Regions from separate parts of the Paenibacillus sp. J2R1T-4 genome, predicted to be linked through region 3. Evidence: a T-box and tRNA genes for the amino acid it is inferred to sense, from the RefSeq annotation. Region 3 holds a T-box; the other regions hold tRNA genes.

Region 1 (10,179 bases), on a different contig from region 3:
GCAGGCTTCAGACTGATCATATCGAGCTCTATCAAATGCACCATATCGATCGAAATGTATCTTGGGATGAGCTGTGGGGCGTATTCGAGGCTGCTGTGAACAAGGGTTCAATTGGCTACGTCGGCTCTAGCAACTTTGCAGGCTGGCACATTGCAGTTGCGCAAGCGGAAGCCAAAGCCCGCCATTTCCTTGGTCTCGTATCGGAGCAGCATTTATATAATCTCACGCAAAGGTTGCCTGAACTGGAAGTATTGCCGGCCGCTCAAAGCCTTGGCCTAGGTGTAATCCCATGGAGCCCGTTGGCGGGAGGTCTGTTAGGCCGCAATGCCTTATCCGGTTCGGGCGCAAGGAGCACCCGCTCCGTAGAGCGGATCGAGAAGTTCCGCAGGCAATTGGAGCAATTCTCCGCACTCTGCGGCGAGCTCGGCGAGAAGGAAGATGTCGTTGCACTGGCGTGGGTATTAGCTAACCCGGCTGTTACTGCTCCGATCATTGGACCGCGTACGCTTGAGCAGTTGGAAGATTCTCTGCGGGTACCAGAAGTAACACTCAGCGAAGATACTTTGAAGCGATTGGATGAAATTTTCCCTGGACCTGGCAAGCCAGCACCTGAAGCTTATGCCTGGTAGTCTAGCTCCAGATTGCTCTATTAGAACACACCAAATATGAGATGGTTGGTTGAAGGTAGGATAATTGTCCCTGTTCGAGGGAGGGTCAACGGATAAGCAATCTTACTATTGGTTATTTGAGCACATTCATATCTCTCTTGGCAAATAGCCTATTCTACTATCCTTTATTTGGGTGTAATTGATAGGATTCCCCCTAAAACAAACTAAATAAGCCATAGTATCATTTGTTATTTTCGTTCAAACCACCTATTCCCGTAAAATAACCTACGTTACAACTGGCTATCTGATCGGAACGGACTCTCCCCTCTCCAAACAAGTTCAGAGACAACCCAACATTAATAACCTGGCCATTTGTGGTCAGGTTTTTTGTTTTGTACACTTAGACACTGGCGTTAACAATATCTTAAGCTGCATTTCACACTCCTATTACACTTGACCGCTACAATAACTACATATCCCGCCCAAGTATCGGGAAAATGAGGAAGGGTGAAACCATGGAAACGATTAATCGCCGCAAGTTTCTATCTTTTTTGGGTCAAGGAACGGCTGCTCTTGCTGTTGCTTCTGCAGGTTTAGGTTCATTGACGGAAGGGAAAGCGGGTGCTGCCAGCGCTGACCATCTTTTTGGCTATAAAACGAATAAAGTTTCAGGTTACTTCGATCCGATCAACCCTTCCAAGGAAGACCATCTGCTGCTGCCGAAAGGGTACAAATACGATGTTGTCGCTGCATTCGGCGACGTGATCAATAAGAAAGGCGACACCTTCGGATTTAACAATGATTTCACGGTCTATTTTCCCATTGAGGGCTCCAACAATCGCGGTTTGCTATGGGTTAACCATGAGTATTCCAGCGAAATATTCGTTCACGGCAAGAAGAATGGCAAGCTGACCCAGGCACAAATCGAAAAAGCTCTCTATGTACAGGGTGGATCCATCATTGAGGTATATCGTGATGAGAACGGCGTATGGAATATGGATACAAGCTCCAAATATGCGCGCCGCGTCACCGGTCTCACTCCTTTCGAGTTAGAAGGTGTAGCCGCCGGGACAAGCTCCGTCAATCATGCAACGACTGTGCAAGGCACATTCGCCAACTGTTCAGGCGGGATGACGCTGTGGAATACACTGTTGTCCTGTGAGGAAAACTTCGAAGAAACTAGCGCAGAAGCTGGCCTCGACGCCACCCATTACGGTTGGGTTATAGAAGTGGACCCGTTCGACGAAAACTTCCATCTTCGCAAGCATACAAGTCTCGGCCGTTTCAATCATGAGAATACCGCTATGGGCTTGGCCAAAGACGGCAGAGCGGTTGTATACATGGGAGACGACAAGAAGGATGCCTGCATTTACAAATACATCAGCAAGGGAATATTCGATCCGATCAAAGGTAAAGCGAACACTCAACTTCTAAGAGAAGGCACCCTTTATGCAGCTGATTTGAAAAAAGGCAAGTGGATCGCTTTGACGATTGAAGCGGTGCAGAAGCTGCTTAACGACGCCAATTATAAAGTACCTGCCCTGCTCGGCAAGAAAAAAGAAGATCTGCAAGCCAAGTTCAAAACCCAAGCAGACGTTGCCGTTTATACTCACGAGGCTGCTATTATTCTGGGGGCAACTCCGACGGATCGCCCTGAGGATATCGAGATTTGTCCATTCGATAACACATTCTTCGTTGCCCACACGAATAACGATAACCACGGCAACATTCATGGACATATTACTCGCTTCTTCGAGAAGGATTCCGATCTTGGCGCTATGGAATTCGATTTTGAGATCTTCGCAGCGGGCGGCCGTCAAAGCGGCTTCAGCGCACCGGATAATCTGACCTTCGACAGCAACGGGAATCTGTGGACCGTAACAGACATCTCCTCCAGCAGCATGAATAAAGGAGTTCATACTTCCTTCGGAAATAATGGCATGTTCATCATTCCAATATCTGGTTCCGCCAAAGGGGACGCTCTTCAGTTCGCTTCCGCCCCTACGGATGCCGAATTGACCGGACCTTGGTTCACACCGGATGAGAGCACCCTCTTCCTTGCCGTTCAGCATCCTGGAGAAAATACTACTGATCTCAGCAAGCCAACCAGTATGTGGCCGCATCGTCCGGGAGACAGCATGCCTCGCCCTGCTGTAGTTGCTATCACTGGTTTTAAATTCTAATCAGGAAGGAATGAAGCGTCATGCCTTTTGGCAATATAGGAATTCCCGGTCTGATCTTGCTTCTGATCATAGCTCTAATTATATTTGGGCCTTCCAAGCTTCCAGAACTGGGCAAAGCGTTCGGACGCACCCTGAGCGAATTCAAAAGCGCGACCAGAGGTTTGATGAGTGGAGAGGATGAAGGGAAAGCCGAGGAAAAAGCGGCACTCAAGCAGTCCTCCACTTCCATCGACCCCAAATAGCCTATGAAAGAAAAGGACATGCATTTGTTAGGTCATTTGGAAGAGCTGCGCAAGCGAATCATTATTGTGCTGATTTCCTTCCTCATCGCTGTGATCGGAGCTTTCTTATATGCTCCCAAGCTGTACAAGCTTCTAGCCAAGGACGCGGGCGGTCAATTGACCGTCCTCGGACCAACAGATCTGCTGTGGGTTTACTTCGTGATATCAGGCGTGTTCGCCCTAGGAGTTACGATACCCATCATAGGCTTACAGCTCTGGCAGTTCATCAGACCCGCGCTAAGCAAGGAAGAGCGCAAAGCCACACTCGCTTATATTCCTGCCTTGGCAATCCTGTTCGCAGTCGGCATCAGCTTCGGTTATTTCGTGTTATTTCCGATGGTGTTCGACTTTATGAAAGAAATGGCGCAGGGGCAAGTGCTAGCGATGTATACAGCCGAACGATATTTCCGCTTCATGCTCAACCTGACCCTTCCGTTCGGGCTGCTGTTCGAGATGCCGGTCGTCATCCTGTTCCTTACCAGGCTAGGTATCATAGACCCTTGGCGGTTAGCCAAAGCACGCAAGCTCGCTTACTTCGGTCTGGCTGTGCTATCGATCACCATTACCCCGCCTGATCTGATCTCCGATATACTGGTGATTGTCCCCCTCCTGATTTTATATGAAGTTAGCATTACACTATCTAAGATTGCTTATAAGAAGAAAGCAAGCATGTCCGCGGAACGCTAGTTTCGCGGTTTTTTTGTGCGTTGTTGCTACTAATCAAGTGCCGTCTACTGGAAATGTCTTCTGCAAAGGATGCGCTAATCTACGGCGTGGTATATAATACGGGTGTCCCCATCTGCTGCTCTGCCTTACGGTGCGACCTAATCGAACGATAGGAGAAATCAAATGGACATTATCCAGATTGCTACACATTTAATTGACGAAGATAAGGATCAACCCAGATATCAGTTTGATGAAGATTCTTTGCAAGAATTAATGACCAGCATCGGGGAGCTCGGCTTGCTATCTCCGATCAAGGTAAGATCAACCCATGACGGCCGTTACAAAATCATATATGGCAACCGACGATACAAGGCTTGCAGCACGTTAGGGCTACCGACCATTCCCTGCATCGTTTCCACCCTTACCGACGAGACCGAAATTTATTTGGAGCAAATTGCCGAAAATTTGACCCGAGAGGGCTTTTCTCCCATAGAAGAAGCCGAAGCGTTCAATAAACTGCTCAATGATCCCAAGTTCAAAAGCTCTATTAAATTTGTTTCTAGCAAACTCGGCAAGCCAGAAGCCTATATCAAGAACAAAGTGGATTTGTTGAAGTTCGGTAAGGCTGTACGAAAATTGATCATCAGCGGTACGGAAATTAAGAAAGATAGGCTGACGGAAGAGCAGTTGATGCCTCTCAAGGATTTGGCAATCGAGCATCGCGATACCTTGGCCTTGATTGTGGCAAGAGATGAGATGTTCGTGAGTGATGTGAAGAAGATCGCCAGCTTGTTTAAAGATAAGGATATTTCAGATAACACCAAGGGGAAGTTATTGTATAAATCAGGACCTGAGCTTCTTGAGACCTGGTCCGTGTTCAGGCAGAATCGTGCAGAGAGGGAAAAAGCGGCAAAGGCGAAAGAAGTTGCGAAGGAAGTTACAAAAACAGCAAAGAGTGAGAAACCCGTAGAACAGCTGAGAGAAGCTCCACAATCAGTGGCAATTTTGACCGTTACACCACTGGAGGACAGGCTGCAGCGATTAATTGCTAATTTGCCGCCTTTCACCCCCTTGGCACCCGAGGTAATAAACTCCTATGGAGCGATCAAGTCAGGCGACAAAGAAAACTTCGTGCAGGATCTGGACGTGGTTATCGGGATTCTAGAGAAGCATATCGCGGAGTGGCAAAAAGTTAAAGCGTTATCTAATCAAGAAGGAGGGAGTGATTAACTCCCTCCTCTTGATCCAAAACTACCATTCTCGTTAAAAGAAAATTCTCTTGGTTAACGAGACAGTCCTTTCATCTCAACGTGAACCAGCTACTCCTTCAGCCTCATCTTCCCGTTCAACAGTCCGATTACGCTGTCCGGATGCTCGGACACCATCGTGCGCGCCCCATTCGTTCCACCGCTGCGGTAGCGGACTTCCCGCGAGAACGGCGGTTCAAACTTCAACAGAGGGAACTGTTCCCGGTTGTTCGCGAACCTGGACAATGCCCGCTCCGCTCCCTGGCGAATCCGTTCCCGAGCAATCTCAGGTGCGATATGGATCGCTCCGTTGTTGCGATCTTTATATTCGTCTACGGTGCATTCGTCCCCGCTTCCAGGCAATATCCCACGTTTGACGCTTACCGTCTCGATTCCCGGGATCAGCTCTGCCGCTTCCTTCGTGAAAGCTTCATCGCCTGCCCCGAAGATCGACCGCACTCCAAGAGATGCACCGCACAAAGCCATCTGCCCGAATTCTCCGACGGATACTCCGTTTATATTGTAATCGATGACGTCGAACCAGCCGGTATGGGCCATTTGTGCGCATTCGGTGCCAGCCTTCGCATGCTGTCCTACCCAGGCCATGGCGTCGAACGTTCCATCCAGCATGAACGGATAAGGTCCGGGAAGCGGCCCACGCACAAATTGAGCCCGCTTGTCGAGCATCAAATGATTAATGCCTCCGTAACCATGCCCGTCCGCAACGAGAAACTCCGTTGCCCCCGCAGCAGCAAACCCTTCAATCGCTGCATTCACTTCCAGAGTGAGCAACTCCTTGCCTTCCGCATAATACCGGCCCTGAGGTGTAACCCATTCATCGTGACTAATCACGCCGCATACGCCTTCCATATCGGACATAATAAAGATCTTCACCGTATCTCCTCGTTTCTGCATCGAGTTTTTCTCTTCCATTCTCCCCCAATGGATTCCCCATGTAAATAGCTTATAGAGAATATTATCGCTTCTGCTTGTGTTCTCATCCAATATGAGCTATACTAAGGACCTCCGGATGAAACTGGTGAAACTTAACGAATGTCGCGGGGTGGAGCAGCCCGGTAGCTCGTCGGGCTCATAACCCGAAGGCCGCAGGTTCAAATCCTGCCCCCGCAATAATTAGCTAACACAAGTCCTCGACGCATCCCGTCGAGGATTTTTTGTATGCCAAATACTACCTATGATTGCAAGTCCATAGAATCAGGGAACCTGGCTTATCATTCTTTCCTTTCCGCAATCGACATTTCACTAAATATATCGCTGATGACAAAAGAAACACAAGGCAGCTTATCTGAAGTTACCTTCTCATTGCCTTCAAATAGATTGAAGAGCTCGTAAAGCTCACCATGAAGCCGATACTGCTCCAGTATCCTCGCATCGGAATCTACAATCCAATACTCAGGAACCCCATGTTTGGCGTAAATCCACATTTTGTCTATTTTGTCCCGCTTACGGGAGCCCGGTGAAATAATTTCCACTACCAGGTCAGGCGGACCTTCAATTCCTCTCAAAGTTACAATATGCTGTCGACTGCGGTGAATCATCATAATATCCGGTTGCACGACATTCCTCTCACTCAATATCACATCAAGCGGCGCATGATAAATGATATAATCCGATCTGCAGCTCTGTTTTAACAGGAATTCAAGTTCTCCGCTTACGGATTGGTGAGTCGTTGACGGTCCAGGGGACATCATCTCAAGCTCCCCCTCGAAAATCTCATAACGGTGTCCGTCATCCGGCATAGCCGCATATATATCGTAAGTGATCTGCTGCTCCTTGATCTGTTCCCCATCTTTTTTGTTCCTTCTCATTATGCGATTCGCCTCCTCATCCAAACAAATAGCACCTCACCAAAGCAACACGTTTGGTGTTTGGCTTTGTGAGGTGCTTCCCCTAGTGCTATTGTCTTTATTATGATCCATTACTATTACTCTGTCAAACCGATCCCTGACCTTCCAGCCATCGTTCTAATACTTCTCGATGCCGATGAAAGGCAAACTGCTCAAAGGGAATATCTAGCGGCGAGAACCAAGCCAGTTCTAACGATTCCTCCGACTTTTGGAGGGAACCGCCCGTGATACGGACCTCATAGAAGACAATGCAAACTTTTTTCCCGCCGATCACATCCAATAATTTCGTTACGGCAACAACGAGACCCGTTTCTTCCAATACCTCTCTGGTTACGCATTCCTCAATCGATTCTGCTTGTTCGGCCATCCCACCTGGCAATGCCCACAATCCATAACCAGTTTGAATTGCTCTGCGTTCTAACAAAACACGTCCCTGATCCGCAATAATTGCTACTGCTCCAACTGACTGATTCGCATAATAAGTGTAATGCCCCGTGGGACAGTGAGGATAGCTTTTTCCAACTTGGTACTCCCCTACCAACTTTTCTGCACACAACGGACAATATTTGAATGAACCCACAGAATCCTACCTCTCTCAAGATGACGATACTTAGAATCTTATTCTGCTTTTTTTCCAAGCAACACCGCAGAACCTCTCAAAAAATCTATCCTTATACTCACACGGTCCTCATCAAAAGTGCATGTTAACACATCAATAAAAGGCGACTCCACAAATCTCCAATTCATGATAAAAGTGTTCTCACTTTCCCACTTGCCGCTTGCAAGAATAGGGATTATTGTGCCGTGATCCGGCATAACTCCCTCGAGCCAATTTCCCATTCCGCAAAGTATCTTCATCTCACCTTGCTTACCCCCGACTGTAATCTCACACGCATCTTCTCGGAAATGGATTCTGGTATACCGCAGATTCCGTTCGTTGTCCTCCAGCTCATAGCGTTGTCCACTTACTTGCTGGGCAAGAGGAGATATATAGGCTGAGGAAAGCGGCGGGTACGACAGTGAAGCTATTGCATTCGTGTATTTTTGATACTCTCTTTCATTTGTTGGCCATTCACCCTCAGCCATAGCAGGCAATAAATGCTCCCACACCATGTCCAGTATTTTCTGCATATTGGTCGTTCCTGAGGTTATGGCAAGCACCGCATTTTGCTCCGGCATGACGATACAATATTGCCCGAATGCGCCGGCCGCACGATAGGCACCATTTCGACACCGCCAGAACTGGTAGCCGTACCCTTGATGCCCATCAATTCCGCCCTCATTTCCGTTAGAAACCTGATAGGACGTAGCTGCCTCAACCCAAGCCGCTGGTATGATCTGTTGGCCATCCCATACTCCATTCTGTAAGTATAACTGTCCGAATCGGGCAATATCCTCCGTCTTCAAGTCCAATCCCCACCCCCCGCAGCTTATCCCTCGTGGACAAGCTTGCCACGAAGTGCCAGTGATACCGAGTGGTTCAAATAACCGTGACTGTAAATACCCGTGAACAGATTGTCCAGTCAGCCTGTCGAGAATGGCGGACAGCATATAACTGGCCCCGCTGTTATATACAAAATGAGTTCCAGGCTCGTACTCGACTGGCACGTCCAGCATAGCTTGAACCCAATCACCATCTTGGCGTTGGAATACAGTATCCATTGTATCCTTCGCATGCCCTGCTGTCATCGTGAGCAAATGCTTGACTCGCATCTCTTGGAGGTAAGCATGCTCGATGACTTCCTTATCAGGGAAAAAGGATACCACTCTATCTTCAATAGTTAGTAATCCCTCATTTATCGCCAGCCCTACCGCTGTTGAGGTGAAGCTTTTACTGATGGAGAATGCCATATGTTTACGCTCTTGACTGTAAGGCGACCACCAAGCTTCAGCTGCAACCTTGCCATGACGCAGCAACATGAAGCTATGCAATCCGAGTTGATTCGCTTCCACGGCTTCGATAAAAGCAGTTAGACCAGCAGAAGATACACCAACCGTTTCAGGGACACACCTTGCTAGTAATGTAGATAGAGACATTTGATAATTTCTCCTTTGACGGATCCGTATTTGTTGTTTTCTTACAGGTATTGAAATTAGCTTCACTTATCTCAGGGCATCGAAGAAATACAAGTAGTCCCCCCATTTACTGACCATGCTAACCTCCTTAGGGATCAGCTCGAACACAGCGGTACTGCCGCTATTCTTATCCACGATATACCAGTCTTGGTCATGCTTATGGCTTAATAATCGGCCCTTCCCTATATCTAACATGGTCCCCGGCAAGCCTGCATCCTGGATTCTCTGTTCCACTTCCTTTTTGGCCCCAGTAGACAGATTGAGCATATAGGCAGTGTGCCGTGGAGGATTCTCCTTGTCCAGATAGGATTCCATATACATCTCACCATTCTCGATCATGCGAAGACTATATAAGAAACAAGGCCCTTCATAACAGGAAAAAGTACCGACATTCGGAATCCGCATGGGCTCTTTTCCAAGATTAGAAAGAACATAGAAATCATAAGTGAACTGCCCATCTTCATCGTGAGTGCCCCAGCCTACCACCAATTGCCCAGTCTTAGGATCCATATCCAATGATACGACTCTCGAATGTGTTGCTTGATCGGGAGGCGTCCATAATACCTTCTGTTCACCGCTGTTCATGGAGTATTGCATGATGATATTGTTGCGTAAATAGTAAAAGGAATTGCCGTCCGGCGACCACTTCGTGAGATGAATCTCATCAATGCCAAATGATTTCAGAATATGGCCCTTCATGTCAATGAGGGAGTATGCATAGATCGAGTGCATCTCATTGGAAGCTACTTCAACGGCCAATCCATAGCTCCCAGAGGGGGAAACATCAATTCCATCATAATGCATGGAGGAAGAGAACAAGCTTGTTTTGCTTAATTCAGTCAGATTGATCTGGTACAAGGATTGAGGGCGAGATGGCTGGATACGTATTGCTCTCTCGCTCGACAGCCTATATCCTTCTTTATTTCGGACTCCGTTCAGATAAATGGGGATAAAAGGGGAATTGGCTTCCTCCCTGAGATCCAGTTGAAGCTTTAGCACCTTGTCATTGTCCCAGCTCCACTCATAGCTGAGATTCTTGCTGCCTTTCAATGAGCCGAGCAGCTTTTCCTGCACACTATCCCGATTCATATCGTGAGTGAATTGAAACCGGTACGTGTAACGCTTGCCCAACTCCACATAATGATTGATGTAAAGCCCCTCCTTCAGCATGGACATATATTTCTCTAGATGCGGATCATCTGCTGAAGTAACCGTGTATCCAATCGGTTGCGAATATCGTAAGATCAGCT
Region 2 (10,179 bases), on a different contig from region 3:
TGCCGGCACGCAAATCATCATTCAGGTGAAATGCAGAGGATTCCAGCCTGAACAATCCGTGGAGCTCGTGGAAAGATTCTTGGTACAATATAAAGAGGCCATCAAATCGAAAGGGGAGTTGCAAGATGTTGCAAATCAATAAATCCTATTCTCGAACACTACTATTAGGCTTAATTGCAGTTGTCCTGACGATGGCGGTCTTGAGCGGTTGCGGCAAAAAAGACAAAGAGGTTACTGGTGAAGTTGTTGCCACATACAAAGATGGGGGGAAAGTTACGCGAGCTGAATTTAACTCCTATGTAGGTGCAACTAAATTTTTCTACCCGATGTATGCTCAGTATGAAGCCGATCCTTCTTTCCAGGAGCATATGGCGAAGCAGCTCGTTTCGTTCCGACTGTTGGCTAAGAATGCAGACAGTGCAACGAAGAAGGAAGCAGAGACCAAGACGAAGGATCAAATGGATCAAATCACTAATTATTTTAAACAGAATGGCCAGGATCTGGCTACACAATTGAAAGAGCTCAATGTTACGCAAGATGACATTAAGAATTATGTTCAGATGAGCATGACGGTGTTGACCAATGCGGAGAAGAAAGTGACTGACGATCAGGTCAAAGCCAAGTATGACGAGAAAGCCAGTGCAAAGGCTCTTGATGTTGCTACGGTAAGTCATATTCTAGTCATGCTGCAGGATGAGACAGGCAAAGATATTCGTACCAAGGAAGAAGCGCTGAAGCGGGCTAAAGAAGTAAAGGACAAGCTCGATAAGGGCGGAGATTTTGCAGCATTAGCCAAAGAATATTCCGAAGATCCAGGCTCCAAAGATAATGGCGGTAAGTACGAAGATGCCGATCCTAACCAATGGGTGGAGAACTTCAAGAATGCCGCTCTTACCTTGCCTTTGAATAAGATCAGTGATCCGATCGAGACGGAATACGGTTATCATGTAATGAGAGTCGATTCACGCAAAACCAAAACGTTGGATGAGGAAAAGGCTAACATTAAGAGTGAGTTGGCTGAAGTCCAAATTACTGATTTCATGGAGAAAGAACTGCCGAACTACGAGTTGAAGCTTGAGAATCTGACTCCTTCGGCGTCACCAAGTGCTTCTCCAGTAGCTTCTCCTGCTGCTTCACCATCGGCATCACCTGCGAAATAAGGAACAAGCAATAGCTGACCCCGCTCATAAGAGTGGGGTCGATCCTTTACGAGGGAACAAAGTTCCAGGTGCCTGCAAAAATATTCGGAATTGTCTTCGAATGCCCTCTTCACTTTGTAGGTCCAATGTATAAGAATTTGGGAGCCGTAACATACTATGGGCAGATAACAAAAATCAACGCCAGCTCCCATACAACAAGAGATCGCCATATCCACACCTTCATTTGGAAAGAGAGGCAACCAGAGATATGAAAGCTACAGGAATCGTACGTCGGATTGATGATTTAGGCAGGGTCGTAATTCCCAAAGAAATTCGCCGCACATTGCGTATTCGAGAAGGGGACCCATTAGAAATATTCGTGGACCGGGACGGAGAAGTTATACTTAAGAAATACTCTCCGATAGGAGAGCTAGGGGATTTCGCCAAGGAGTACGCGGAATCGTTATATGAGAGCACGAACCACATAACCCTTATCTCAGACCGTGACACCTTCATTGCCGTAGCAGGAGGCTCCAAGAAGGAATTTTTGGACAAGCAGATTGGTCAGAGTGTGGAGACGAATATGGAGCAACGCAGATCCACATTGGAGACGAATGCTGGTCAATACGATTTGGCCAAAGACTTGAACGAGAATTATAGCTCGTTCGTGATTGCTCCGATCGTGGCTGGAGGAGATCCTATTGGCTCCGTTATCTTATTGTCGAGGGACGAATCCATTAAGATGGGTCAGATGGAGCTTAAGATGGCAGAGACGGCTGCTGCTTTCCTGGCCAAACAAATGGAACAGTAATACAGCATCTACAAGTGCTGACAAGACAGAAGCTTCACGGGAGAAGAGTTTTCTTAACCGGGAAGCTTTTTTATTTTGGCCGGGGTTAAGGTATAATAGGACGGACATGTACATTTGCAGGCAAATGATAGGCTTAATGCTTATGCTATAGTTTGCTTGGCCAATGGTTGAGGAGGAACGGTATGAGCAGCCAGGTGAGTCCTGGTGGTAAGCCCTCCAAGCGGTTATTGCAGGGAGCGGCTATTCTTGGGCTTGCTGCAATCCTTTCCAAGGTGCTTGGAACGATTCAGAAAATTCCACTGCAGAATATTGCCGGGGACGGAGTTTTTGGCATTTATAACGCGGTATATCCGCTCTATACATTTCTGCTAGTCTTAGCAACTGCCGGAATCCCGATAGCAGTATCTAAGTTCGTATCCGAGGAGATGGCGGCGGGGAGAGCCTTAAGCGCCAGACAGGTGCTTGGGCTTGCAAATCGGTTAATGGCGGCTATAGGTATCGTCGGCTTCTTGCTGTTGTATGGGGGAGCAGATCTATTGGCCGCTTGGATCGGCAACGATCAGACCGAGAGCGCCATACGCAGCATCTCCTTCGCCATGCTGTTCATGCCCTTGACCGCCGCATTGCGGGGGTACTTCCAAGGGCTGCACGATATGCTGCCTACCGCGGTGTCCCAGGTGGCAGAGCAGTTCGTGCGCGTGGGCGTGATGATCACGCTGTTGCTTGTGCTCGTCGGGCGCGGAGCCTCCGACGCTGCCATTGCCGCCGGCGCCACGTTCGGCTCGGCGGCGGGATCTGCCGCCGCTTTGGTGGCGGCGCTGCTCTTCTGGCGCGCGCATCGCCGCCGGCAGGGTGTGGCGGAACTTGTAGACGGAGTTTATACGGGAACCAGCCGCCAGTTGCATAAGCAGCCGTTGTTGCGGCGGTTCATCGTATATGCAGTGCCCGTCTGCCTAGGCGCCGCCGTTCTACCGCTGTTAACCTTGGTGGACACATTCACAATGCCGCGGTTGCTTCACGCTTCCGGATTGGATCAAGCTGAGGCAATGGCGGAGTTCGGATTGTATAATCACGGGATGCCGCTAGTCCAATTGGTATCCATGATTGTGACAACCATCTCTGTTGTCCTTATCCCTGCTATCACAGAGGCTCGTTCACGCGGGGATGAGGGTTTGATTCGACGAACGGCAGGTCTATTCTTACGGTTCGCCTGGCTTATCGGACTAGCCGCATCGGTCGGATTGGCTGTTCTGGCAAGGCCGCTTAATATTATGCTGTACGCCGACGCTGACGGCTCCGGCGTAATGGCCATTCTAGCCTGCACCGCCGTCTTCGGCGTCGTGCAGATCGTCTCCGGCACGCTGCTGCAGGGGCTCGGGGCGGAACGCGCCCCTGTGTACTACCTGCTCGTCGCCGTCGCCGTCAAGATCGCCCTCAACCTGGCGCTCATGCCCCTCTGGGGCATTCATGGCGCCGCGGTTGCGGCTGTTGCGGCCTACGCCACGGCGGCCGCACTGAACTGCATCCGGCTCAGCCGGATGCTTCCCACGCGCCTCGCGTGGGGCCGCGATGCGGCCGGGCCCGCGGCTGCCGCCGCGCTCATGGCCGCAGGGCTCGCGGCCTGGCTCGGCGCGGCAGCGCTGGCGCTCGGCGCGCTGCCTGCTGCGCCGCCTGAGCGTGCGGCGCAAACGGCTGTGGCGCTGAGCGCCGTAGCCCTAGGCGGCCTCATCTATGCCGCCGCCCTGTTTCGCGCCCGCGCGATTACGGCTGCCGATCTGGCAGCCCTGCCGAAGCTCGGCCCGAAGCTGCTCCCGCTGCTGCGGAGGCTGCGCATCGTACCCCAAGATGAAAGGAATCGATCCTTATGAGTGCATCGATCGTTATAGTAGGATTAGGCTCTGGAGATGAGAACCAACTGACTCTGGGAGTCTGGAAGCGGCTGCAGTCCGCCCAAGCTTTATATCTGCGCACGGCTCACCATCCGGTAACCGCATGGCTGGACCAACAAGGACTTACATATCATACATTTGATGCTCTTTACGAGGAGAACAATACATTCTCAGAGGTTTACGGAAGGATAGTGGAGGAGCTGCTTCAGGCAGCATCCCAATCCCAACAGGAGGTCATTTATGCGGTTCCTGGACATCCTATGGTTGCCGAGTCCACCACACTAATGCTGCGTTCCGCATGCCCGGAGTTAGGGATTGAGCTTGAGATCATAGGCGGGGAAAGCTTCCTCGACCAAGCCTTCACCCGTCTTGGCTTCGATCCCATTGATGGCTTCGTGCTGTTGGATGCAACGAATCTGGATGGTCACAGACCTCAGCCCCGCTTACATACCTTGATCGCTCAAGTCTATGATGGATTCACGGCTTCTGAGGTCAAGCTGCACTTGATGAGCACTTATCCGGATGATTACGTAGTCGTGGTAGGTCACCAGCTGGGGGTTTACGGGGAAGAAAGCATTGTAACTGTTCCGTTATACGAATTGGATCGAATTGAAGGCTATGGCAATCTCTCTCTTGTGTGGGTTCCTGCTAGTGAGGAGTCCGATCTTCGCAAACGATCCTTTGATCGACTTCATGAGATTGTAGAGATTCTTCGAAGTCCGGAGGGCTGCCCTTGGGACCGTGAGCAGACCCATTCGAGCATTCGTAAGAACCTGATCGAAGAAACCTATGAAGTGCTTGAGACTATCGATGATGATGACCCTGATGCGATGTGCGAAGAGTTGGGTGACCTGCTGCTCCAGGTGTTGCTGCATGCGCAAATGGAAGAGGAGACCGGGGCTTTCGACGTCTATGACGTGCTGGAAGAGCTGCATGACAAGTTGATACGCCGCCATCCTCATGTGTTCGGGGAACGTGCAGCAGGTGATGCAGAGGAAGCGTTACAGCATTGGAATGCTATGAAGCTTGAGGAGAAGAAGAGCCAAGGAATCGAAGCGCAAGTGCAATCCGTATTGGCTGGAGTGCCTCGGGATTTGCCAGGTCTGATGAAAGCTTACAAGCTGCAGAAAAAAGCAGCCCAAGTCGGATTTGACTGGAAGCAAATGGAGGATGTGTACGCCAAAATTGAGGAAGAGCTCGTCGAGCTCCGAGAGGCCTCTCCGGAGGAACGGGTGGATGAGCTTGGGGACCTGCTGTTTGCAGTGGTGAACTTGGCTCGATTCATGAAAATTGATCCGGAGGAAGCCATTGCCTCCACAAACCGCAAGTTTACTTCCAGATTCAACTTTATCGAGCAGCGCCTGAAGGCAGAAGGCCGTTCAATTGAGCATTCAAACCTGGAAGAAATGGAAAAGTTATGGCAATTAGCAAAAAAACTTTAGGAAAATCTGCTTTTGTAGAAGGATTTTCCTTGGCAATCAAGAATACTTCTACCGTGCAAGCAAAAATAAAAGCGAAGCTTAACAAGCAAAAGCTTAAATCTTTAGGAGGAATTCACAAATGAACAAAACAGACTTGGTAAACAACATCGCTACAAAAAGCGGATTGTCCAAAAAGGACGTAGAATCGGTATTGAACGGATTTTTAGGTGAAGTAACAGACGCATTGTCCACTGGCGACAAAGTTCAACTGATCGGCTTCGGCACGTTCGAAACTCGTACTCGTTCGGGTCGCACAGGCCGTAACCCGCAAACCGGCCAAGAAATCAAAATCCCTTCCTCGAAGGTGCCTGCTTTCAAAGCGGGTAACAAGCTTAAAGAAGCGGTAAAATAATGCGTCTAGACAAATTCCTTAAAGTATCCAGATTAATCAAACGGCGAACAGTAGCCAAAGATGTGTCTGATCAGGGACGAATCTGGATTAACGGCAGGGAAGCGAAGGCGAGCTCAACCGTAAAGGTCGGGGACGAACTATTGATTCAATTCGGACAAAAGCGGGTCACCGTCCGGATCGAACGAATCGTAGAGACAACCCGGAAAGACGAAGCCGCCGAGATGTATACAGTGATCCGTGAGGAGTCGAACTCCACAAGCTAGCACCACAGACAGATGAGGCCTATCTCTTGATAGTGCCTCTTCTTTGTTCTAAAAGTAGACAGCCCCCCATACTCTAGTGTTAGGGGAGGGGTACAGGCCATGAATGAACAAAGTAAAGTCAAACGTCAAGAAGTGAAAATGTTGAACCGGAAGCTGTTAGAGATTTCAGGCGTCTTGAATGTGGAGAGCTTCGACAGTGAAGAATTTCTTCTGGAGACCGAGTGCGGGTTTCTAGCTGTTAAGGGACAAAACCTGCATATTAAGAACCTGAGTCTGGATCAAGGGTTAGTCGCAATCGAGGGACTCGTGAACGGACTAACTTACTTGGAATCAAACTCCCATGAGAAGTCGAAGGGATTTCTCGGTAAGTTGTTCAAGTGACCTTACAAAGCCAATTCATTACTTTACTCACGATGGTCGGCATCGGAGCAGGTATGGGCGCGATATTCGACGCCTACCGGGTCTTATCAACCCAGCTTCGAGTCCCTCGCTGGATGATTCCGTTGCTCGATATCGTGTATTGGATCGTTTCGACGTTGCTTGTGTTCAGAGGACTGTACGCCAGTAATCATGGACAAGTTCGTCTGTATGTCTTCCTTGGCTTGATCCTGGGTGGATGGGTGTACATGCAGTTTTTTAGCAATGCATTTACCCGCTTTGTAGAGCTCGTAATCCGGATCGTAAAAAAATCTATACGTTTCCTGATTCAAACCGTTGAGATTGTGGTTATAAAACCTATTATTGCGTTATATAGACTTGTTATTGTAATTTTTGGTTTTTTGTTGGCACTTACTGTCTTCCTGTATAAAATTGTGTTACAATTGCTGTACCCTTTCTGGTTCATAACCCGCAAGCTATTTGGCTTGATTCAACCTTGGCTTGTTTTTCTAAGGCCGAAGTGGGTGAATACTGCCTGGCTTAAGCTGGTTAAGCTCTGGAATCGAATGCTGAGGAAGCCTTGATCTGGTACTTGATCTTGCAGTAGAAGGCTACCACCATGAATGATGGCGTGCGAAGTTAATCCTTACCATGTGATTTTTTTCGTATAGCGTGTAGGAGGGACTAGTAGGATATGCGTAAAGTGGCAACTGAACCTAATCTCGAACAACCTCATAAAGGCTCACGAAGACGGGTCCGGTTACTTTTGCTCACTTTTCTTGGATTTTTAGCGTGGGCTGCTGTGATCACCTGGAATCAACAAGGTAGACTCGATGCGAAGGCTGCTCAAGTCAGCGGGTTGGAGATGAAACGTACGGAGACAGTATCAATGAACGAAGATTACAAGAAAGAAGTAGTGCGGTTGAATGACCCTGAATATATGCTGCAAAAGATACGCAAAGAGTATCATTATACAAAACCTGGAGAGACCTTGTTTTTCACACCTAAACCTTAACATGGTCTTCCATGGTCGAGCATATTGACCTCATTTTAGCGATCTTGTATAATCTGCATTAACTGCTCTTTTCGGTTAGCGCTGGGGAATCCACTATTTTGTCCTAAGGATGCGCAATATGTGCTCCTGATGCGTAAGCTAGATCAAGAGAATTACTCTTAACATTTCTTAGGGAGGAACGTTTCATTCTATGGCAATTGAAGTGGGCACCAAGTTAGAAGGCAAGGTAACAGGCATCACACATTTCGGTGCTTTCGTCGAACTCTCGGAAGGAGTCACCGGTCTAGTTCACATTTCCGAAATCGCCGACAACTATGTAAAAGATGTGAATGATCATCTTAAGCTAGAGGATAAAGTGTTGGTGAAAGTAATCAATGTGGATAAGGACGGCAAAATCGGACTTTCCATCAAGCAATCAGTAGATAAGCCCCCGGGGGAGCAAAGACCCCCACGTCCGGAAAGACCTTTCCAACGGGATCGCGGTGAAGACCGAGGTGGTGGTGGCGGCGGTGGTGGCCGATTCGATCGCGGTGGTCGCGCAGCGAAACCTCCTGTGAACAAACTTACGTTTGAAGACAAGATGTCGCGTTTCCTGAAGGACAGTGAAGAGAAGATTTCGTCCCTTAAGAAGAATACCGAAGGCAAGCGGGGCGGAAGAGGAGCAAGACGCGTTTAATTCCTTAATAAAACACCCTTGGTGCGATCGGTTATTCCGAGCTACCAAGGGTTTGTTGTTTTTTCGGGCGAGAATGTCACCAAAACAATTGACTTTTTTTTCACCCTCCAGTATACTTTCGTATTGAATATGGCGGTGTAGCTCAGCTGGCTAGAGCGTACGGTTCATACCCGTGAGGTCGTGGGTTCGAGTCCCTCCGCCGCTATACATAGTACCCCCGCAAACCGTTTTTGCAGGCATTAGGCTGCAGAGGCGGTTTTTATTTTTTGGTGAGACGTTTAACAATTTTTGTCGGATTTCTCCTTTCAGCAATGGAATCGACAGGTTCTTCCTAATTTCTGCTAGTTTAGAATGCTAGATTGCTAGGACCTTTTGACTGATTTAAGTCGAGTGCCTTCCTGGCGGCGTAAGAAGAGCCCTTACGGGAAAAGGGCTGGCGTATGTTTCTACATGGCGAGTTATTTTGTCGGAAAATTCTTTCGATCTAGCAACTGATTGTGACAAACTTCATGCTAGATTGCTTTTATAATAGGGAACACACGAAACAAGATGAAGGAGTGTTCCCCAATATGCAGAAATGGAATTTGTTAAACTGGGCCTCACAACCGTGGGCAGGTGCTGTACAGCGGGTGAAGAATGGAAACAAACAGATGTTAGCCGAGAATCGATTCATACAGTCCCTTATTGCTAAGAAGTGGGCGGCATTATTGCTTGTGATGGGTTTTCTATTAGGGAAGGCCATGATTCTGGAGCAGTTGGCACCCTTTGCGATCGCTTACTTCGCCGTCTTGTACTTCACGAGGAAAGACTTGATCCGCTGGATAGCGCTGGCACTGGTTGCGGGAAGCTTATTCTCGATGGAAATTCGAACGGGATACATTGTGACCGAGATGATCGTATTTGTCCTCCTCCAGAAAGGGCTCGAGAAGTACGAGCATTCGGATGCATCATACGCACCGTTCCTGGTTTTCATATCCGCCTTCTCTGTCCAGTTGTTCGGGTATATGGTAGATACAGAATTGACCTGGTATACATTAATGCTTACTTCGGTGGAAGCCGCGCTAAGTTTCGTATTAACACTCGTTTTTATGCAAGCCATTCCTGTATTCACCTTAACCCGCAAAAACTATGTGCTCAAAAATGAAGAAATCATTTGTCTCATAATCCTATTAGCCTCTGTCATGACCGGCATGGTCGGGTGGATGGTGCAAAATATTTCGTTAGAGCATGTAATGTCTCGCTATCTGATTTTGTTGTTTGCTTTCGTAGGAGGGGCTCCTTTAGGGGCTTCGGTCGGGGTTATTACCGGGCTTATTGTAAGTCTTGCGAATGTAAGCGCCATCTATCAAATGAGCCTGTTGGCTTTTGCCGGGATGTTGGCAGGCTTGCTGAAGGAAGCGAACCGGATGGGAGTAGCGCTTGGGATGCTGCTTGGCTCCTCCATCTTATCTGTCTATATCGGTAATCAATCTGAGGTCATACACTCCACTTGGGAATCGGTAGCCGCCGTAATTTTATTCTTGCTTACTCCTAGATCCCTGATCCGCACGTTAGCCAAATATGTACCGGGCACTCAAGAGAATCTCAAATCACAACATGAATATGCGAAAAGGGTACGCGATATTACCGCTGGGCGGGTAGAACAATTCTCGGAGGTGTTCCGCCAGTTATCCCGCAGCTTCAAACAAATAACCCAAGTGGATGAAAAGGAGCAAAAAGAAGATGAAATTGGACACTTCATGAACGCGGTCTCCCAAGAGGCTTGCACCAATTGTTGGAAACGTAAACAGTGCTGGGACAACAAATTTTACGACACGTACTCGTATATGACGGAAATGATGAGTGCTATTGAAGCGAAGCCTTCATACAGCCGCAAAGAGATTCCGCGTGAATGGAAAAATGTATGTGTGCGAACCGATCAAGTACTGGATGTGATGAAGCATCAATATGAAAGGTACAGCAGTGACCGACATTGGAAGCGGCAAATTCAAGAGAGCCGTCAATTGGTATCGGAGCAGTTGACAGGCGTCTCTCAAGTGATGGAGGATCTGGCCAAGGAGATCAAGCGCGAGGGGCATGAATTGTTCCTGCAGGAAGAGCAAATCCGCAATGCTCTGGAAGAGCTGGGACTGTCGATTCACAGTATCGATATTATTAATCTGGATGAAGGGAATG
Region 3 (10,179 bases):
CAAGCATCAGACTTATCAAACGTTCAAACTTATCAGTGGGAAAATCCTCTATTGGCGCGATGTGCTGCATACCTGCATTATTGACCCACACATCGATTCTCCCGAATTGCTGTGTTAGTTGAGTAACGGCTCCTTCAAGCTCCTCTTCCGAGGTAACGTCAAAAGAAAGCCCTATACATGTAACGTTTCCTCGCTTCTGCAGCCTGCTCACTGCTTCTGTTACACGTTCCTCGCCGCGATCACATAGAACCACTATTGCTTCTTCAGCCGCAAAAGCTTCTGCCAACGCGAACCCAATCCCTCCCGCTGCACCGGTAATTACAACAACTCGATCTCTATGCATCATCTTCAGTACGCCTCAGCCCTGAACGCAGGGCTTAAAGTCAGCTTAGGCTCAATAGAAGCCTGGATTTGCTCTGGCGTAAAGCCCTGAGCCGTCTCTATCAGCACTAGCCCATCAGCTGTCACATCCATTACGGCGCGCTCTGTAATAATTCGGTGAACTACACCTTGACCGGTTAGAGGAAGCTTGCAGCTATGGAGAATTTTGGGCTGCCCGTTCTTTGCTGTGTGTTCCATAATAACCAGAATGTGCTTAGCCCCGTGCACGAGATCCATCGCACCGCCCATTCCTTTGATCATTTGCCCGGGAATCATCCAGTTGGCCAAATCCCCGCTCTCCGACACTTCCATACCGCCCAGGATCGCAATGTCGATATGCCCGCCGCGAATCATCGCGAAGGATTCCGCGCTGTCGAATAACACAGCTCCAGGGATCAGGGTGATCGTTTCTTTCCCTGCGTTGATTAGATCTGCATTCGCTTGATCAGGCAAAGGATAAGGTCCAATACCGAGCAGCCCATTCTCGGACTGGAGCACGATATTCCGACCCTTTGGAATGTAATTCGCGATAAGGGTAGGCATGCCAATCCCCAAATTCACATAGGAGCCTTCGCGAATTTCGGCCGCCGCTCGTCTGGCGATCTTCTCACGAACGGCTGCTTTATCATCAAGCGCCTTGATCGGTTCGTCTCCTGATGAGGTTGTAAGACGTTCAATTCGTTTCACTTGCTGCCCGACGATCAGATTCTGGACATAGATGCCTGCCGTGTGGATGTGATCAGGCTGCAATTCTCCTGCCTCAACAAGCTCTTCGATCTCTGCAATGGTAATGGCTCCTGCAGCCGCAATCATGGAGTTAAAGTTTCTCGCCGTAAAGTTGTATACCAGATTGCCCATACGATCGCCTTTTATAGCTCGCACCAAGCTGTAATCGGCTTTCAGGGCATGCTCTAGCAAATACTTTTTACCGCCAAATTCTCGCACTTCTCGACCTTCAGCAACAGGCGTCCCCACGCCCGCCGGTGTATAAAAGGCCGGAATACCCGCTCCGCCAGCACGAATACGCTCCGCCAATGTGCCCTGCGGGACGATCTCAATCTCAATTTCATTGGCGAGAACCTGGCGCTCGAACTCTTTGTTTTCTCCCACATAAGAACCGATCATTTTGCGGATTTGCCTGTTGCGCAGCAGAAGACCCAGACCCCAGTCATCTACACCGCAATTGTTAGAGATCACAGTCAAATCTTTTACTCCCGAATTCGCAAGTGCTACAATCAAATTTTCCGGAATTCCGGAAAGCCCAAAGCCGCCCACCATAATAGTCATACCGTCTTTTATCCCGCTTATTGCCTCTTGAAATGATGTTACAATCGGTTTCATCGGCTTATCTGACCTCCTGAATATAAGTTTGGAACAGTTCACTATAATACTAAAGCAAAAATCGTGCCAACTTTTCGAGAAAGGTGGATCAGAATAGGTTTTCTCCGTTGTTAGGAGTAGGTCTATTGATAGACGAAGAGGTTGGAAGTGGGGCGTGGATTGATGGCAGGGAGCAGCTTCACATATAAATGGACTGCAAAAAATTATTGCGTTTACTAGCAAACGATGGTTAGGAAGTAGCATATCGATCGGTGAATTATCCCCATAACGCAAAAAATTCCTGATAACAGGAAAATCAATCCTGTCATTAGGAATCCAACTTCGTTTTATCCAGTTTGGCGTACAAAGCTGATTTACTCAGCCCTAGCCTTCGTGCAGCCAGACGCTTGTCTCCATTAGCTTCAATGAGGGCACTCTGGATCCATTGCTGCTCCATTTTCTCTAACGCTTCTTTTAAAGAACCATGACCATCACCAACAGGCCCTATTGTCGTTCCAACAGCTGCTTGCTGCTTCAAATATTCAGGAAGATCATCAGCTTTAATCGTACGGCCTTCCATCATAAAGAGTGTGCGTTCCAGTACATTGCTCAGCTCGCGCACATTGCCAGGCCAATTATAGGCTTGCAGCAGGTTCATTGCTTCAGGCTCAATTCCAATCGAATCCGCATCGGTTTCTTGACTTTGCAAGTCATATAGCAACCCCTCACACAGTAGAGGGATATCCTCCTTACGCTCTCGTAACGAGGGAATTCGAAGCTCGACAACATGCAATCTATAGTACAGGTCCCGCCGAAAAGTACCATCCTCCAACATCTGCTCAAGGTCTCGATTCGTCGCAGCGATAACCCTAATATCAACAGCTTCTGGTTTACCCCCGACCGGTTCGATTTCTTTCTCTTGCAGCACTCTCAGCAGCTTGGCTTGCATGCTAAGCGATAATTCCCCAATTTCGTCCAGAAAGATAGTACCTTTATCGGCCAGAGTGAATTTTCCCGGTTTGCCTGTTTTCTTGGCCCCTGTAAAAGACCCTTCTTTATAGCCGAACAACTCCGACTCGAACAGAGACTCAGGAATAGCCGCACAGTTCACGGTAACGAACGGGCCATAGAATCGCTTACTCAACTGATGAATCGCATGAGCGAATAATTCTTTGCCTGTACCGCTCTCCCCGACTAGCAGCACTGTGCTATTGGAGTTAGCAGCTCTTGCCGCTATGGTCTTCACTTTTTCTATCGCTTCGCTTGTGCCTGATATTTGCTCTATTCGATATTTTGCAGCAAAAGCTGATCGGCCCTTCAGGTCAGAAGCATTCAAATACGCTTTAATCTCTTTATATTTGGCATTCATCTCGAACAGCTTGTCGATATCCTGGAACATAATTTTACCCACGACAGCAATGAGCTCTCCTCCGCTAAATACAGGGATCCGATTCGCAATCATCCAATGGCCGCGTATTTTCTGCAGCTCCGCGAATTCGGCCTTACCCGTCTTGGCTACTACATGCAATCTGGTGTTCTCAATGACCTCCGTAACATGCTTTCCAATCAATTCTGAACGATCCCGTTCAATAAATGAAGCATAGGTTTCATTTACTTCGAGCACGTAACCGTCACGATCCGCCACCACTATGCCTTCATAGGCGCTCTCCAGTGCGGTGCGATAGAGCTTCTGCTCTTCTTTTGACTTGGTCAAAGCATGAGACATTTGCTGCAGCAGCTGATGCACCCAACCATCTTTATGAATGTTCACTCGTATAGATCCTGCCCTTCCCGCAAATGCCGTGTCTAGTTCCTGTAAATATATATTACCATAGGTTCTTCAACCTGATCATCTGTAAGGAATCACCCGATTACATAATTTCTGCTCCAACGTGGAAAAATACAGCAAGGTTGTGCGCGGAATGTTCAACAACCGAATTATAAAATCCGACAAGGAGTGAATCCACGTTTGAAACGATACTGGACATGGCTGGCAGGGTCGGTTGCGTTGCTGCTTCTCTTCACGCTCACGACTCCTGTAATGGCTGGACAAGATAGTGGAAGGCCTTTTCATTTTGGCTTCAAAATGAGCAAGAACGGTCAGCTTCCCTCCATAAATGAAGAAGGCTTCAAAGACATTATCGATAAGCATGGAGCAATCTTTCTCGGTGATACGAGCCGTAAAGCGATCTATCTAACCTTTGATAATGGTTATGAGAACGGGTTTACCCCGCGTATCCTGGATACGCTGAAGGAGAAGAAGGTGCCTGCTGTTTTTTTCGTAACCGGCCATTACATCAAAGAAGAACCAGAGCTGTTGAAACGAATGCAGGCGGAGGGCCATATTATCGGCAACCATTCGTGGAGTCACCCGGATATGACGACCATATCCGATGGCCAAATCAAGGAAGAGCTGGATAAAGTGAAATCACAGGCCATGCAGGTTACCGGGCAGTCTGACATGCTGTTCCTGCGCCCGCCTCGAGGAATATTCAGCGAACGTACGCTTGCCGTCACCAGGCAATTGGGTTACACGAACGTATTCTGGTCCATCGCTTACAAGGATTGGGATGTCCATGCCCAAAAAGGCGCCCAGTACGCCTATGATAGTGTGATGAAACAATTACACCCGGGTGCCGTTATGCTGCTGCACTCTGTCTCAAAGGATAACGCGGAAGCTCTGGGGCGAATTATTGACGGAGCCCGTAAGCAAGGCTACGAATTCTACAGCTTGGAGCAATTAAACAGTCAGAACCCAGATAGCCGAATTCTGGGTGTTCAGTAAGTAATCCAATAAATCGTCAGGTCCTGCTCGTTCCGAGATAGATCTGGCGGTTTTTTTGATGGAGGCGTATAGTAGATAGCAAGAAAATCACCTGTAACATATTGGAATGCGAAAACGTTAGTAGGTATAGAAACATTCCAGTAAGGGGCGTTCTATTGTGCGAATCAAATTGTTCATGACCGTAATGATAATGGCTTTGTTGCTAGTCGCTTGTGGAGATAAACCGCCATTCCCCAAAATTAAAGTGGGTGATCAGAAAGTTCTTGTTGAACAAGGCACATATAGCTGGCGCTTCCTGGCTAAACATGTCATTGCCGACTCTCCAGGTCCGTCTGATATAGTCGATCCAGAACATGATGCAATCACAGTTGCCCCCGGCTCCGAGTTAAGCATTACCTTCAGCAGTAAACCGAAAACGATGGTGCTCTCGACCTGGGAGGGCAACCAGGAGCTTTCTACTGTAGAACTAAAGTCGGGCAAATACAAGCTCCCTTCAGATAAAGGCACTTATATTTACTCTGTACACGCCAATTGGAGCAAAGGCAGCGGAATGTACGCTTTTGTATTGAAGGTCGAGTAATAATAAAAGCCGAAGGCATACGTTCTCGCCTTCGGCTCTCTATATTATCAGGAATGATTCAATTCTGCATCACAAAATCTTTGTCAACTGTTGCGTTCTCATCATCGAATACCCTCAAGGTTTCGTAGCGGGTGTTGCGTTGAGCTGGAATCTTACCCGCTTCGCGGATTAACTGCAAGGTTGAATTAATCGTTACCTTGTGTGTTGTACCCGCCGCAGATACGACATTCTCTTCAATCATCGTGCTGCCGAAATCGTTGCAGCCGAAGCTCAGCGATTTCTTGCCAACTTCAGGTCCCATTGTTACCCAAGACGACTGGAAGTTCGGAATGTTATCCAACATCAATCGGCTAATCGCCAAGGTCTTGAGGTATTCATCCGGGCCGAGCTTCTCACCCTTCAGATTCGTATTATCCGGTTGGAATGTCCAAGGGATAAAGGCTAGGAAGCCCTTTGACGAGTAACCGTTGCGAATGCACTCATCCTGAGCGTCGCGAATACGCAGCAAATGCAGCACCCGCTCCTCCATTAATTCGCCAAAGCCGATCACCATCGTCGCTGTTGTGTTCATCCCGATCCTGTGAGCGGTAGACATCGCTTCGATCCAATCTGTCCAAGAGCCTTTCTGGCGGCTGATCTTCCGACGAGTTCGGTCGTCAAGAATTTCTGCGCCCCCGCCAGGTAGCGAATCAAGTCCAGCTTCATGCAGCTGGCGAATCACTTCTTCCAGCGACAACCCGTCCGAAACATCTTTCATTTTCCATATTTCCGCAGGTGAGAACGAATGCATAGTGATGTCGAAGCGCTTCTTGATTTCTCGCAATAAATTCGTATAATAACTGAACGGCAAGTCAGGATTCGTTCCGCCCTGCATCAAAATTTCAGTCCCGCCTACATCGATCGTTTCCTGGATTTTCTGAAAAATAACTTCATCCGGCAGCACATAACCTTCCTTCGAGCCTGGGGCTCTGTAGAACGCGCAAAACCGGCAATACACGTCACAAATATTCGTATAGTTCACATTCCGTCCAATCACAAACGTCGTAATCGGTTCAGGATGCCACTTCAGCATAATTTGGTTGGCCGCTGCGCCGATCTTCTCAATCTCATTAGAGGCATAAAGCTCCAGTCCGTCTTCCATGCCCAATCGCTCTCCTGCTACTACTCTATCCAAAATGCGATCCAAAACACTCATTTATCGGCACACTCCTTATCGCAACTGCAATCAGTGATTAAACATGCTTATTCCCTAATGGTAACACAATCGCCTTGTCGCGTCATTACTGTGGAACGTAATCGTTTGACAGGTTTGGGACAATTTCATTTCCAGTGTTGCGTTTCCGTATGCCTCTGACTATAATGGGATATTAATATAACACAAAGCGTCGAAGAGAAAGAGTAGTTGGACCTTTTCTTTTGAACAGAGAGCCCCAGTCGGTGAAAAGGGGTAAAGAAACGTCTGACGAACATGGTCTCCAAGCTGTGCATCGAACCTTGATCTCCCTTCAGAGGCAGATCAGGAAGTAGGCTGCAACGGGTGCACCCGTTATCGTGCTAGAGTATAACCGGCTGCGTGTCTATCACCCCATTCTGATCAGCATACGGCGTACTTGAAGAGGTCAATCCCGTGAGGGGTTGATGAATTTAGGTGGTAACACGTGAGCACAGCTCTCGTCCTTTCTTAGGACGGGAGCTTTTTGTATTTTCAGACTTTAGTCGGAGAGGATGATCATGGATGAATATTTTTATTGGAGGCGCATGGCCCTATGCGAACGGTTCCCTGCATTTGGGACGTGTGGCGAGTTTGTTGCCGGGTGATATTCTTGCACGTTATTATCGCTTGAAAGGCGAAGAGGTGCTGTACGTATCCGGGAGTGATTGTCATGGTACACCGATTAGTGTTCAAGCTAGACAGGAGGGCGTCTCTCCAGAAGTCATTGCGGATCGCTACCATAAGGAATTCTCCGAGTGCTTCCGCCAGCTTGGCTTCTCGTATGACATTTACACGAGGACGGACGACCCGTTTCACCATCAGGCCGTTCAGAAGCTGTTCCTACAGTTATTGGACAACGGCCATTTAGTGCGTAAATCAGTGGAACAAACCTTTTGTACCGCATGTGACCAATTTCTACCAGATCGTTTTGTTGAGGGTCAATGTACTCATTGCGGTCAGATAGCCAGAGGTGATCAATGTGACGCTTGCTCCTCTCTGCTGGATCCAATCGACCTCATTAACCAGACATGCAAATTGTGCGGGTGCACACCTGCCGTGAGACAGACCGAGCATCTTTATCTTGCGTTATCTCTGCTTCAGGAGAGGCTGGAGCACTATCTGGCGGAATCAACCGGATGGAGAGAGAATGCGGTTCATCTGACTGGCAGGTATTTGAATGAAGGACTTCATGACCGAGCCGTAACACGAGATTTGCCTTGGGGGATTGACGTGCCTGCAGCTGGCTTCGAAGGGAAAAAAATATATGTATGGCTGGAAGCGGTATGCGGCTATTTGACTGCCAGTATGAAGTGGGCACAGGAAAACGGAAAGGATTGGAAGCGCTTCTGGTCCGAGGAGAATACTCTCGCTTATTACGTGCATGGGAAAGATAATATTCCTTTTCACACATTGATATGGCCCGCTATTCTGTTAGGTGTTGGCAATCTTCATTTGCCCGACCGCATCATCTCCAGTGAATATTTGACCTGGAAGGGAAAAAGTTCTCGACAAGCCGCAATTGGGCGGTATGGCTGCCTGACCTGCTAGAGCGATACGATCCGGACACTATTCGATATTTCTTAGTCATTAACGGGCCTGAGAAAAGAGATTCCGACTTCTCTTGGAGGGAGTTCATTTACAGCCATAACAGTGAATTGTTAGGCGCATTCGGAAACTTCGTGAACCGTAATTTGTTGTTTATCCAGAAGTCTTATGGGGGAAGAGTTCCTGAGGCTAATGTAGATGAGGGTATTCGATCACAGTTGAGTCGTCTGTATGAACAGGTGGGAAGACTTGTTGAAGAGGGTAAGTTCAAGGAAGCGCTGGAGGTCGTATTCGCGTATGTACGCAGCTCCAACAAATACTTCGATGAACGCAAGCCATGGGCAGAGCTGAAGAGTGATCCGTACAACTGCAGCACAACACTCTATACATGTATCCAGATTATTGCTAACTTTTCCAATCTGCTCGATCCCTTCCTACCCTTCTCCTCAGAGAGAATCCGCAGCTATCTTGGGCTAGGCGAGCCGGGGTGGGAATACACTCAGGTCCTTCCCGGCAAGCCGTTACCAGCACCGGAGATATTGTTCCAACGTATTGACCGCAGCCGGATTCAGGAGGAGATCGACCGTTTGGGGTGAGGCTGCTGGATTTAATGGGTACATTTCCAAAATACAAAAAACCGTCGATCCCAGGATCGACGGCCACTTTATCTATTCCGCTTCTAGTCAGCTTTCAACTCGTTCTTGGCCGCTTCGAGTGCAGATGCAAGATCGGAGATCAGATCATCGACGTGTTCAATTCCGACAGAGAAACGCAGTAAACGATCATCCACGCCAACCTGCTTACGAATTTCTTCCGGAATATCGGCATGAGTCTGTACAGCCGGATAGGTCATTAGGGACTCAACACCGCCCAAGCTCTCCGCGAATGCAATGAGCTTAATATGACGAAGAATGGGCTCCACTAATCTGGCATCCTTCACCTTGAAGGAGAATATACCTGTGTTCCCTGACGATTGCCGATTTTGTACCTCATAGCCAGGATGGCTTGGTAATGCTGGGTAAAAAACTTCAGCAATCAGTGGATGTTCGAGCAAAAAGTTCGCAATTTGTGTAGCATTCGATTCATGGCGCTCCATTCGGATAGCCAGAGTCTTCATCCCGCGCATAAGCAACCAAGCATCCTGAGGACCTAATACAGCCCCAATCGAATTATGCAAAATGGCCATTTGTTCGGAAAGCTCCTTGCCCTTTGTTACAATTAGTCCTGCCAACACATCATTGTGACCGCCAAGATACTTGGTCGCACTGTGGACGACAATATCGGCACCAAGCTCAATCGGTCTTTGAAGGAAGGGTGTCAGCAAAGTATTATCGACAATACTGAGGATTCCTTTCTTCTTGGCCCAGCTGCACACTTTTTCGAGGTCTGTTATCATCATTAACGGGTTTGTAGGGGTCTCGATCAATACAGCCTTGGTTGCAGGTGTCCAGTTCGCTTCCAGTGCGTCCAGGTCATTGGTATCCACATACGTGGCCGTTACACCAAAGCGTGTCATGATTTTCTCGATTAAGCGATACGTTCCGCCGTACAAATCCAGGGATACGAGCATGTGATCGCCTTGGCTGAATAAAGCAAATACCGTCTGCAACGCCGCCATACCTGAACTGCAAGCAAACCCGGCGTCTCCCGATTCCAATTGGGCAATAGCCTGCTCCAAGATGGTTCGAGTCGGATTCTTCGTGCGGGAGTAATCGAACCCTGTGCTCTGCCCAAGCTTGGGATGGCGGAAGGCAGTAGCTTGGTAGATCGGATAACTGACGGCACCTGTAACCGGCTCCGAGATCGAACCGATTTGGGCCAAAAGGCTTTCAATTTTCATAAATGATAGTTCCTCCTGGATAAGTGACTTGTTATCATAATAGGTTGCGAAGCAGATTAAATATAAGAAGCCATATGGGCATTCAAATCATACGGGGTTTCTTGATAGACGTAGTAATTCAGCCAGTTAGAAAATAAAAGATTAGCATGTGCACGCCATGTACACATTGGCGTCCGCGTCGGATCATCTTGCGGAAAATAGTTCTTCGGCACCGCAATCGGCAAGCCCTTTGCTACATCCCGGTCATATTCCCACTTCAATGTGAACGGATCATACTCTGAATGACCGGTCACAAATATATGCTTGCCATCCTTGGTAGCCGCAATGTAGACTCCGGCTTCTTCGGATTCAGACAAAATCTCAAGCTTATCAATCGGAGCAATATCCTCTTTGCGCACTTCCGTATGTCTGGATTGCGGGACAAAGAACATTTCATCAAACCCCCGCAGGAGCTTCACATGCCTCGTTGCCGTTGTGTGTGGGAATACACCAAAAATCTTGTTGTCCAATGCATA

Evidence for each region. The T-box of region 3 lies ahead of metG (methionine--tRNA ligase). A T-box ahead of a tRNA ligase gene usually reads a tRNA of that ligase, here a tRNA-Met.
Region 1: it encodes a tRNA-Met, which carries the amino acid that the T-box ahead of metG (methionine--tRNA ligase) is inferred to sense. The anticodon was not compared.
Region 2: it encodes a tRNA-Met, which carries the amino acid that the T-box ahead of metG (methionine--tRNA ligase) is inferred to sense. The anticodon was not compared.

What each region holds. Positions count from the first base shown of each region.
Region 1 is NZ_JCAUBA010000027.1:5,342-15,520, reverse strand. It holds gene AC58QD_RS29450 (aldo/keto reductase) at 1-629, shown strand, start outside; gene AC58QD_RS29445 (PhoX family protein) at 1,124-2,791, shown strand; gene tatA (twin-arginine translocase TatA/TatE family subunit) at 2,812-3,033, shown strand; gene tatC (twin-arginine translocase subunit TatC) at 3,037-3,759, shown strand; gene AC58QD_RS29430 (ParB/RepB/Spo0J family partition protein) at 3,922-4,968, shown strand; gene AC58QD_RS29425 (M55 family metallopeptidase) at 5,058-5,900, opposite strand; tRNA gene AC58QD_RS29420 (tRNA-Met) at 6,043-6,116, shown strand; gene AC58QD_RS29415 (Uma2 family endonuclease) at 6,218-6,814, opposite strand; gene AC58QD_RS29410 (NUDIX hydrolase) at 6,939-7,433, opposite strand; gene AC58QD_RS29405 (serine hydrolase domain-containing protein) at 7,472-8,890, opposite strand; gene AC58QD_RS29400 (hypothetical protein) at 8,957-10,179, opposite strand, start outside.
Region 2 is NZ_JCAUBA010000032.1:23,219-33,397, reverse strand. It holds gene mfd (transcription-repair coupling factor) at 1-142, shown strand, start outside; gene AC58QD_RS30915 (peptidylprolyl isomerase) at 126-1,160, shown strand; gene spoVT (stage V sporulation protein T) at 1,408-1,950, shown strand; gene AC58QD_RS30905 (putative polysaccharide biosynthesis protein) at 2,133-3,818, shown strand; gene yabN (bifunctional methyltransferase/pyrophosphohydrolase YabN) at 3,815-5,281, shown strand; gene AC58QD_RS30895 (hypothetical protein) at 5,257-5,403, shown strand; gene AC58QD_RS30890 (HU family DNA-binding protein) at 5,400-5,672, shown strand; gene AC58QD_RS30885 (RNA-binding S4 domain-containing protein) at 5,672-5,935, shown strand; gene yabP (sporulation protein YabP) at 6,035-6,316, shown strand; gene yabQ (spore cortex biosynthesis protein YabQ) at 6,313-6,897, shown strand; gene AC58QD_RS30870 (FtsB family cell division protein) at 7,008-7,328, shown strand; gene AC58QD_RS30865 (S1 domain-containing RNA-binding protein) at 7,519-8,004, shown strand; tRNA gene AC58QD_RS30860 (tRNA-Met) at 8,136-8,209, shown strand; gene spoIIE (stage II sporulation protein E) at 8,574-10,179, shown strand, end outside.
Region 3 is NZ_JCAUBA010000015.1:140,285-150,463, forward strand. It holds gene AC58QD_RS22920 (3-hydroxybutyrate dehydrogenase) at 1-343, opposite strand, end outside; gene AC58QD_RS22925 (3-oxoacid CoA-transferase subunit B) at 349-1,023, opposite strand; partial or broken gene AC58QD_RS22930 (CoA transferase subunit A) at 1,045-1,722, opposite strand; gene AC58QD_RS22935 (sigma-54 interaction domain-containing protein) at 2,030-3,472, opposite strand; gene pdaA (delta-lactam-biosynthetic de-N-acetylase) at 3,743-4,486, shown strand; gene AC58QD_RS22945 (hypothetical protein) at 4,644-5,066, shown strand; gene mqnC (cyclic dehypoxanthinyl futalosine synthase) at 5,125-6,261, opposite strand; T-box leader at 6,443-6,748, shown strand; partial or broken gene metG (methionine--tRNA ligase) at 6,802-8,420, shown strand; gene AC58QD_RS22960 (aminotransferase class I/II-fold pyridoxal phosphate-dependent enzyme) at 8,504-9,664, opposite strand; gene metA (homoserine O-acetyltransferase MetA) at 9,721-10,179, opposite strand, start outside.